2 regions of the Pectobacterium atrosepticum genome follow, and region 2 is predicted to be linked to the other one. Evidence: predicted binding sites of a transcription regulator. Region 2 holds the regulator's gene; the other holds the start of a gene.
The links. The regulator CRP, encoded in region 2, controls carbon source genes, mostly activating them, when cyclic AMP is high. The targets are predictions, from matches to a motif close to ATGTGANNNNNNTCACAT.

Region 1: a site for CRP is predicted at 1,597-1,614, ahead of GZ59_RS20235 (GntP family permease). Genes of this name have one in related genera too.

What each region holds. Positions count from the first base shown of each region.
Region 1 is NZ_CP009125.1:4,551,481-4,556,590, forward strand. It holds gene GZ59_RS20235 (GntP family permease) at 82-1,458, opposite strand; partial or broken gene GZ59_RS20240 (adenylyl-sulfate kinase) at 1,616-1,825, shown strand; partial or broken gene GZ59_RS20245 (LacI family DNA-binding transcriptional regulator) at 1,822-2,334, opposite strand; gene GZ59_RS20250 (glycoside hydrolase family 3 N-terminal domain-containing protein) at 2,695-4,491, shown strand; gene GZ59_RS20255 (pirin family protein) at 4,554-5,110, opposite strand, start outside.
Region 2 is NZ_CP009125.1:4,433,233-4,438,342, forward strand. It holds gene GZ59_RS19765 (phosphoribulokinase) at 1-673, shown strand, start outside; gene GZ59_RS19770 (OsmC family protein) at 777-1,184, opposite strand; gene crp (cAMP-activated global transcriptional regulator CRP) at 1,559-2,191, shown strand; gene argD (bifunctional acetylornithine/succinyldiaminopimelate transaminase) at 2,319-3,545, opposite strand; gene GZ59_RS19785 (aminodeoxychorismate synthase component II) at 3,666-4,241, opposite strand; gene pelA (pectate lyase PelA) at 4,933-5,110, shown strand, end outside.

The DNA of each region.
Region 1 (5,110 bases), 120 kb from region 2:
CGGTGCTCATGATCACCGCTGCATAATTTTTACGCCGGATTAATGTCAAAACCTTCCCTTGTAAGAGGAGGGTTAAACACATCAGAGGAAAATGCTCCCCACTAACGCGATCAGGAACGCGATGGTGCCGAGCAGCGTTTCCATCACCGTCCAGGTTTTCAGGGTCGTTTTCTCATCCATTTCGAGGAAGCGGCCAACCAGCCAGAAGCCTGAGTCGTTCACATGCGACAACACGGTCGCACCACCCGCAATTGCCACCACGATAAAACAGAGATCGAACTGGCTCAGGCCGGGAGTCGCCGCAACCGCAGGCGCCATCAGCGCCGCCGTGGTCGTCAATGCCACCGTCGCCGAACCCTGCGCGACACGCAGCGCCGCAGACACTACAAACGCGGCCACAATCACTGGCATACCGGTATCAGCCAACACGCCAGACAATGCATCACCAATACCGCTAGAACGTAGAACACCACCGAACATACCGCCCGCACCGGTGACCAAAATAATTGAGCAAACCGGCCCCAGTGCGCCTTCACAAATCTTCTCAAGATGTCTACGGCTATGCTGGCCGCTAAACATAATCATGGCGAACAAGACGGTAATCAGCAGCGCAACCGGCGTTTTCCCAAGCATCCGCAGGAACTGCACCAGACTGCTATCACCACTGATGACGCCCATTACCGTCAGGGTATTCAATCCCGTATCGAGGAAAATCAGGATCAGTGGCAGCAACAGCACCCACATCACCACGCTGAACGGAGGCGGCGTATGCTGCTCATCCGCTTTGACTTCAGTCAGGAACGTTGACGGCAACGGCAAATGGAATTTTTTACCCGCCCACAGGCCGAACAGATAACCGCCAAAATACCAGGTGGGGAAAGCAATCACGGCACCCACCAGCACTAGCAGACCAATGTTGGCCCCCAGCAGTTCGCTAGCGGCAACCGGGCCGGGATGTGGCGGCAGCAAGGCGTGCATAACGGCAAAAGCGCCCGCAGCAGGGAATGCATAGGTTAGCGTTGAACCGCCAAAACGTTTCGCCACACTGAAAATAATCGGCAGCATCACGATCAGCCCAGCGTCGAAAAAGATCGGGAAGCCGAACAGCAGCGAGGCAAGACCCAGCGCGAAAGGCGCACGTTTCTCACCAAATTTATTGATTAGCGTATCCGCCAGCACATTCGCACCACCGGTAACTTCCAACAGGCGGCCAATCATTGCCCCCAAACCAACCAGCAGGGCAACGGATGCCAACGTGCTGCCGAAACCACTGAGCAGCGTAGGAACGAGTTTCTCGAAAGGTGTTTTTGTCGCCAGCGCCGTGATCAGGCTCACCAGCGTCAACGCCAGAAACGCGTGAACGCGGAAGCGCATAATCAGCACTAGTAACAGTGCGACCGAACCTGCGGCGATGGTTAATAGCACACTAGCACTATAAGCGGATGTTATTTCTGTCATCGTTAATAATCTCTTTAGGGCACCGGTCTGGATTGGCTGATTGTTTGTGAGGTGTATCGCGCCATCATTTGATACCGGCAATATGATACGGGTAACATGTTAAATTCCGGAACCATTAAGTATCATTTGATTTACAATTTGGGATAGAGATCAAATTATGTCAGGTCGAAGCATTATTCTGATGGGCGTATCAGGCAGTGGAAAATCCTCAGTTGGCACTGAACTTGGCCGCGCCATTGAGGCAAAATTTATTGATGGCGACGATCTGCACCCACGCGCCAATATCCAGAAAATGGCCAGCGGTACACCGTTGAATGATAACGACCGCGCACCGTGGTTGGAGCGGATCAGCGATGTCGCCTACAGCTGACGGGCGGCTTCGACGTTATCAAACCCGACAGCCATATCCAGACAGGGTGAAACGGAATCCATCAGTTCCACCACCGGAATGCCAGCAACATCCAGCATCTGACGCGTTCGCGGCGTGTGGGTGCGTTCAGCCAGAATAAGCCCGTCAATGTGATACGACAGCAGTGAAGTCAAACGCTGTTCTTCTCTGTCAGGATGATAGCCATAATGCGCCAGCATGGTCTGGTAACCGTGCGCTTCCGCCGTGCGTTCAATCCCACGCAATACCTCAGCGAAAACCTGATTGGTTAATGATTGCAACAATACGCCAATCGCCCGGCTGGTAGAGCTAGCGAGCATATTAGGTGCAAGATTAGGGATATAACCCAGCTCATCCAACGCGATGGCGATCTTTTCCTGCAAGGCGGCGGACACCTGAGCGGGGTTACGCAAATAGCGGCTTACCGTCATTTTGGTAATCCCAACGCGGTCAGCAACATCCTGGGGAACGGGTCTTTTCTTCTTCATCGTCGACTAAAAATTCCTGAAAAACAATAACCTAAGTCTAGCAAAAAAAAACGAAAAGAAAGTAAAGGTGGAGGGGATTAAAATAATTTAAGTGTGCCAGAAAATACGGAAGGTCCTTTAATTATCCACTTTAATAATAATGATTTAGCTTATTTTAGCGCTTCCTATCAATTACCCCAACGCCTAAATATTAAAAACATTACTAATGAAAATTAATATTTACTCTTTTTTATACCTTATTTAATAGATTTTCAGAATATGACTGTCTGATAAGTGCATGTAAAAAATGACAGGTGACGTTATAGCACTTAAATATTATGTCTCTGTCATTAAACCTTGGCCTGAATAAGGAAATATTTTATGAATATTAAACAGAAAATAAACGCAATGACGCTGGAAGAGAAAATAGGACAAAAGCTCATGCTGGACTTTCGCTACTGGGATCCAACGGGAAAAAGCAATCAGGACATGACAGTTCCCGATGAAACGGTAGGCAAATTAATCACGGATCACCATATTGGTGGCGTGATCCTGTTTGCAAACAATCTGAAAGATAAGCAGCAAATTGAAAAACTGACAGCTTGGTATGCCGCGATGGAAACCCGTGGCGGCGTCCGATTATTCATTAGCACAGATAACGAAGGGGGCAACGTTTTCCGCCTACCTCGCAGCGATTATGCATCATTTCCCGGTAATATGGCGCTATCTTCAGCGATTGAAGGGGGTTCCGATATACAGATTGCCAGTGAACAGGGCCGTCTGATGGCACAAGACATGATTTTTATGCATATCAATACCAACTTTGCACCGGTCGTTGATGTCAACACTAACCCTTTCAACCCAGTCATTAACGTGCGCGCTTTCAGCGACGATGCGGACACCGTTTATCGTTTGGCGGAAAAAATGACGGCAGGCATGAAACAGCAAGGATTGATTACCGCTTACAAGCATTTTCCGGGGCACGGTAGTACATCCACGGATTCTCATACTGGCCTGCCTCGTGTCGACCGCACACGAAAAGACGCCTTTGCCATTGATATCATGCCTTATAAGCGGGCTATTGATAACCAGGCAGCACCGGATATGGTCATGACGGCTCATATTCAGTATCCGTCACTGGATAACTCTCAGGTTACTACACGTAGTGGTGAGAAAATTACGGTGCCTGCGACCATGTCACATGCGATCCAGACTGATATCCTACGCGGTGAGTTGGGTTATGCTGGCGTGACGATTTCAGATGCACTGGATATGGGCGCAATTGCCGATCACTTCAGTCAGGAAGAAGCCGTTCGACAGGTGTTCACCGCTGGCGTAGATATAGCCCTGATGCCCATCAGTATTTCATCTCCGGATCAGATAAAACTCTTGCCAGACTTGATCCAGCACATTGTGGACATGGTGAAGAAAGGGAACATCGGAGAAGCCGAGATTGATGCATCGGTAGAGAGAATTTTAACCCTCAAAGCACGGTATCACCTTTTATGTGAGAAAAAACAAACCGTCGCTGACGCCTCTGCAACACAGGGATACGAGGTAGAAAAATACATTGCCGATCGTTCCATAACCGTGGTGATCAACCAGCAATCACTGCTGCCATTAAAAGACAAAACCCTGCGCTATTTTATCCTGACGCCCTGGGGAGAGCAGGCCAAAGGCATTGCAGCCGTGATGACACAGGAGGGATATCTGAATGTGGTTGCTGCAAAGGAAACGGAACTGACCGATGCCCAAGTCAGAGATCATATTTCCAACTGTGACATATTTCTTCTCGGGACGCTGTCAACCAGCTTTACGCCAGTTGAGCTGGATGGCATCGCCACCGCACAAGCAAAAGACGGTGTCGCTAATAATCCTTACCCTAGCTGGTTACGACATGCTACCGATTTGGGGAAAAAACGCGTTCACCTTTCTTTACGCGCACCGTATGACATTATCAACTACGCTGGCGACGTTAATGCTGCTGTCGCAACCTATTCCTATTACGGGTATGACAACGGTATCTGGCGTGGTCACTCGATGAGATCTTTGGCAGAGGTACTGACAGGTAAGCGCGCTCCACAGGGGAAACTCCCTGTCAATATCTGGCAAAACTACGATGTGGAAACGAATACCGGTACGGTGGCATTTCCCAGAGGGTTTGGACTGAGCTGGTAATGTGGCAGAAATAAGCCCGCGTCCTTTCCTACGCGGGCTTATCCGTTATTTCTTCGTCGTCGTTATACTGGCGGCAAATCAAACAGCAGAATTTCGCTGTCTTCGCTGGCGTGTACAGAAATAGCCGTTTCGTCCCAAACAGCGAACGCATCGCTGGTTTCCGCTTTCTGGCCGTTAATCTCTACACTGCCGCGCACCACTTGAACCCAAACGCGACGGTCAGCCTGAATCTGATACACCGATTGTTCCTGCGCTTTCAGCGCCCAGCGCCACAGCGTCATGTCCTGAAAGACTTTCAGCGAGCCTTCACGCGCATCCGGTGACAGCACCAGTTGACGCCCTTGAAGCACATCAAAACGCTTCTGCTCGTAGCGCGGTGTCAGCCCGGTTTTTTCCGGGATAATCCAGATTTGATACAGGTGCAGCTGTTCATCTTTGCTGGCATTGTACTCAGAGTGACGAATGCCCGTTCCCGCGCTCATAATCTGGAATTCGCCCGCAGGCACCTGCTCTTTATTTTCCATGCTGTCCTGATGCTCAACCGCACCAGACAAGACATAGGTCAAAATTTCCATATCTTTGTGCGGGTGCGTGCCGAAGCCCTGACCGCCGTCGATAA
Region 2 (5,110 bases):
CAGCTATTTCGGCCCAGAAGCGAATGACTTCAGCCTGCTGGAACAATCGTTTATCGAATATGGCCTGCACGGACACGGCCAGACGCGTAAATACCTTCATACTTACGATGAAGCCATTCCTTATAATCAGGTTCCTGGGACATTTACGCCGTGGGAACCGATGCCGGAACCTACCGATATCCTGTTCTATGAGGGATTGCACGGTGGCATAGTCACCGATCAAAACGACGTGGCACAGCATGTCGATTTGCTCGTCGGCGTAGTACCGATCGTCAATTTGGAGTGGATTCAAAAGCTGATTCGTGACGTCAATGAGCGCGGCCACTCGCGTGAAGCGGTAATGGATTCCGTTGTCCGCTCCATGGAAGACTACATCACCTATATCACGCCGCAGTTCTCTCGCACCCATATCAACTTCCAGCGCGTACCAACCGTGGACACCTCCAACCCGTTCGCTGCCAAGTCGATTCCCTCACTGGATGAAAGTTTCGTCGTCATCCACTTTCAGGGATTAGATAATATTGATTACCCCTATCTGCTCGCCATGTTGCAGGGCTCGTTTATTTCTCACATCAATACGTTAGTCGTTCCCGGCGGGAAAATGGGGCTGGCAATGGAATTAATCATGGCACCGCTGGTGCAGCGGTTGATAGAAGGGAAAACGATCGAATAACCGACACTGAGCACGGCAAGACGTGCCAAGAGGATAATGCCAATCGTTTAAGCATCGAGATACACGGGCTTAAGCGACCAGCATTAATGCTCAGAGAAAGGAATTACGGCAGTATTCTAATTTCGTGACTGTGCGTCACTTCAACGGCTTTGCCCAGCATCAATGCCACAGAGCAGTATTTTTCCGCTGACAGCTCGACAGCCCGCTCGACAGCTTTATCGGTCAGCCCTTTCCCCGTCACGATAAAATGCAGATTGATATGGGTAAATAAGCGCGGCGCTTCAGACCGACGCTCTGAGGTTAATTTCACCTCACAATCCGCCACATCGTTACGGCCCTTTTGCAGAATCGACACCACATCAATCGCGCTGCATCCCCCTACGGACATCAACACCATTTCCATCGGACTGGGCGCTTTATCGCCAGAATTACCGTCCATCAATACCTGATGTCCTGATGCGGATTCGCCCAAAAACGTTAAGCCTTCAACCCATTTTACCCGAGCCTGCATGATGTCTCTCCACTAAAATTTTTTTGAAAATTTATACCGTTACTGTACAAAAACCAGCGTTAATCAGAGCTTTGTCATGCTGAAGCGAGACAACACAAGACACATCCTTAAAGCTGTGTTAAAACGAAAATAGAATAGACCTTTTCTGGACAAACCCAGAAACGAAGAAGATGATGACGTAGCCAGAAATACCCAGCCACGTTTACGGTGCGGCAAAGCAGCAACCGAAAAACCAAGGGTACAGTGGTTCCAGTATATTCCCTGACGTCATTCTGCCTAGACTGAATTTTATTTTTTTAGCAGTTAAACACGCCGTACAGGGAACTCTGACCCCTGTAATTTGCGCAGTGAATTACAACAGAGGATGATAGCGAATGGTTCTCGGCAAACCGCAGACAGACCCGACTCTCGAATGGTTCCTTTCCCATTGTCATATCCACAAGTATCCATCGAAGAGCACGCTGATTCACCAAGGTGAAAAAGCAGAAACGCTTTACTACATCGTGAAAGGCTCTGTCGCAGTGCTAATCAAAGATGAAGAAGGCAAGGAAATGATTCTTTCCTACCTCAATCAGGGCGATTTTATTGGTGAGCTCGGCCTGTTTGAAGAAGGTCAGGAACGCAGTGCTTGGGTTCGGGCAAAAACCGCCTGTGAAGTGGCTGAAATTTCTTATAAAAAATTCCGCCAGCTCATTCAAGTTAACCCAGATATCCTCATGCGTCTGTCTGCACAAATGGCAAACAGACTTCAGATTACCTCAGAAAAAGTCGGCAACCTCGCCTTCCTTGATGTAACTGGCCGTATCGCCCAAACATTACTCAACCTGGCAAAACAACCTGATGCCATGACGCATCCAGATGGCATGCAAATTAAAATTACCCGTCAGGAAATTGGGCAAATCGTTGGCTGCTCGCGTGAAACCGTGGGCCGCATTCTGAAAATGTTAGAAGACCAGAACCTGATCTCTGCGCACGGTAAAACGATTGTCGTTTACGGCACTCGCTAAACCCCTGTCGCGATACCCTACCAATAAAAAAGCGTGAAGCCTCGGCCTCACGCTTTTTTTTATCGCACAATGCTTATCACAAAAAAATGGTTTATCAAATAACGGTTTATCACAAAATAACGTGAACTCAGTTCGCCGTGTTAACCACTTGAGCGACAGCTTTAGCGAATTTCTCCATCCCCTGCGCAATATCATCTTCATCAATGATCAAAGACGGCACAAAGCGGATCACGTTCGGCCCAGCCATCAACACCATAAGCCCCTGAGCCGCTGCAGCAGCCAAGAACTCACCCGCGCGACCATGCCATTGCGGTTTCAGCTCAGCCCCCAGCAAAAGCCCCATACCGCGGACTTGATCAAATACGCCATACTGCTGGTTGATTTTATCAAGCTCACTGACAAAGCGATCGTGACGATCCGCTACGCCCGATAGCACTTCCGGCGTATTGATGATATCCAGCGCAGCTTCCGCCACTGCACAGGCCAGCGGGTTGCCGCCATAGGTGGTGCCGTGTACCCCAACCGTCATGACCGATGCGATCTCTTCCGTCGTCAGCATCGCACTAATCGGGAAACCACCGCCCAACGCTTTAGCCGTTGTAAGGATATCCGGCGTAATACCATAGTGCATATAGCTAAATAATTTACCGGTACGTCCCATTCCACTCTGCACTTCATCAAATACCAGCAGCGCTTTATGTTGATCGCACAAGTCACGGACGCCCTGCAAAAATTCAGGCGTAGCGGGTGTAATGCCGCCTTCGCCCTGAATCGGCTCCAGCACGACCGCGCAGGTGTGATCGTCCATCACCGCTTTAACGGCAGCTAGGTCGTTGAACGGAACATGCACGATATCAGCAGGTTTAGGCCCGAAACCATCGGCATATTTAGGCTGTCCGCCAACCGAAACGGTGAACAGCGTTCGGCCATGGAATGCATTGTAGAAAGCAATAATCTTGGTTTTATATGGACTATGGCGTTTAACCGCATAGTGACGCGCCAGCTTAAATGCGGCTTCGTTAGCCTCTGCACCGGAATTAACAAAGAACACACGGTCAGCAAAAGTGGCATCAATCAATTTGCTCGCGAGGCGTAGCGCAGGTTCGTTGGTGAAAATATTGCTGGTATGCCACAGCGTTTCACCCTGCTGCCGCAATGCGTTAACCAGCGCAGGATGGCAGTGACCGAGCGCCGTAACCGCAATGCCACCGGAGAAATCGATATACTCGCGGCCGTCCTGATCCCAGACGCGGCTCCCCTTACCTTTCACTGGTACAAACTTCGCGGGTGCATAAACCGGCAAAATCACCTTATCGTGAGTATCCCGTGTCACCGCTTTCTGCTCTGCTGCCATTTGCTGCCTCACTCTGCTGTCCATTACGTCAGAAATGAAAATATAGTCAATAAATATGCATAAAAAATCACTCTCAGGCAATATTAAATCAGCCAATGAGGAGAATAAGTTTCTATGCGATTAAATTTTAAGGAAATTATCCAAAAGCTGATGCCCTTGCTGACTGAGAATACTCTCTGGATGGAACTGCACGCCTTCCAGCGGCAATGAGCGATGGCGTATCCCCATAATCTCGTCACGCTGTCCTTCATATTCGCTCCAGGCTGTGACCTCAAAGCAATCAGGTAGCGAAGCGGAATCAATGATGAGTGAATGATAGCGGGTGACCGTCAAAGGCTGAGCCAGCCCAGTGAAAACCCCCGTATCGCTGTGCGCAATCGCTGAGGTCTTCCCGTGCATGACCTGTCGTGCCCGCACCACACGTGCGCCGAACGCCTGCCCCATAGTCTGATGGCCAAGGCACACACCCAAAATAGGCAATTTATCGGCAAAGTGACGAATAACAGCCAGTGAAATACCTGCCTCATCTGGCGTACAGGGGCCCGGAGAAATCACCAATCGCTCAGGCGCAAGCAGCTCAATCTCACGCAGTGTCAGTTCATCATTACGCTTCACCACAACCTGTGCGCCAAGCTCACAAAAATATTGGTAAAGGTTGTAGGTAAAGGAGTCGTAGTTATCGATAATTAGCAGCATAGTCATTGCACAGTTAGTCGGAAAAGCCGTACTAACATACATGAAATTCGCGTCAGGCACCCAGCCCTTGTCACCCGCAAAAACAAATAGCTCACCATTTCTACGCAATAAATTAGCACGATAATAATTATACAGATCACAAATGATTTATTTCTACAACAAACACCTTTATTAATAGGTAACCTTTATTATTTACCCCCTATAAAAACCGATTTTTCTGAAATCATTTTTAACAAAAAAAATAATAAATACAAATTCCTCATGAATTAATTACGTTTTTTAAATTTGCCTGGTTAGTTCACGGGATTTATCTTTTTAAGTGGTAGTTTTTTTAAATTTTGACGGCGATCACAATTGCTTCATAGCGAATAACCCTGACGTATAAAACGGATAATAAATAAAGAATCCAGATTGAAATAGCAAATTTTAAAAAACACAACCACATGAATTTAAAGGATTTAAATAGAAATCAGTTTCTATTTAAAAGAAATAAACACAAAACATCTCAGTTGTCCTCTGTTATTTCATTAATATATTTAATGCCCCATCTTGTATTGTTTATTTTTTCTGTTAACACTTAGCTCGGCTTTATAGACAAACCTTAATTTCATTTTTGTTGAAACAGCCATTTTATTACACAGGGTGTGTAGTGATAAATACCCAAAAAATTCTATGTCAAGGAGAGTACACAATGAAATACCTACTGCCTTCTGCAGCCGCTGGGCTGTTGCTGCTCGCAGCCCAACCGACAATGGCGGCAAACACGGGAGGTTATGCCACCACTGACGGCGGCGACGTTTCCGGCGCTGTGAAAAAAACCGCACGCTCTTTGCAAGAGATCGTCGATATCATTGAGGCAGCGAAAAAAG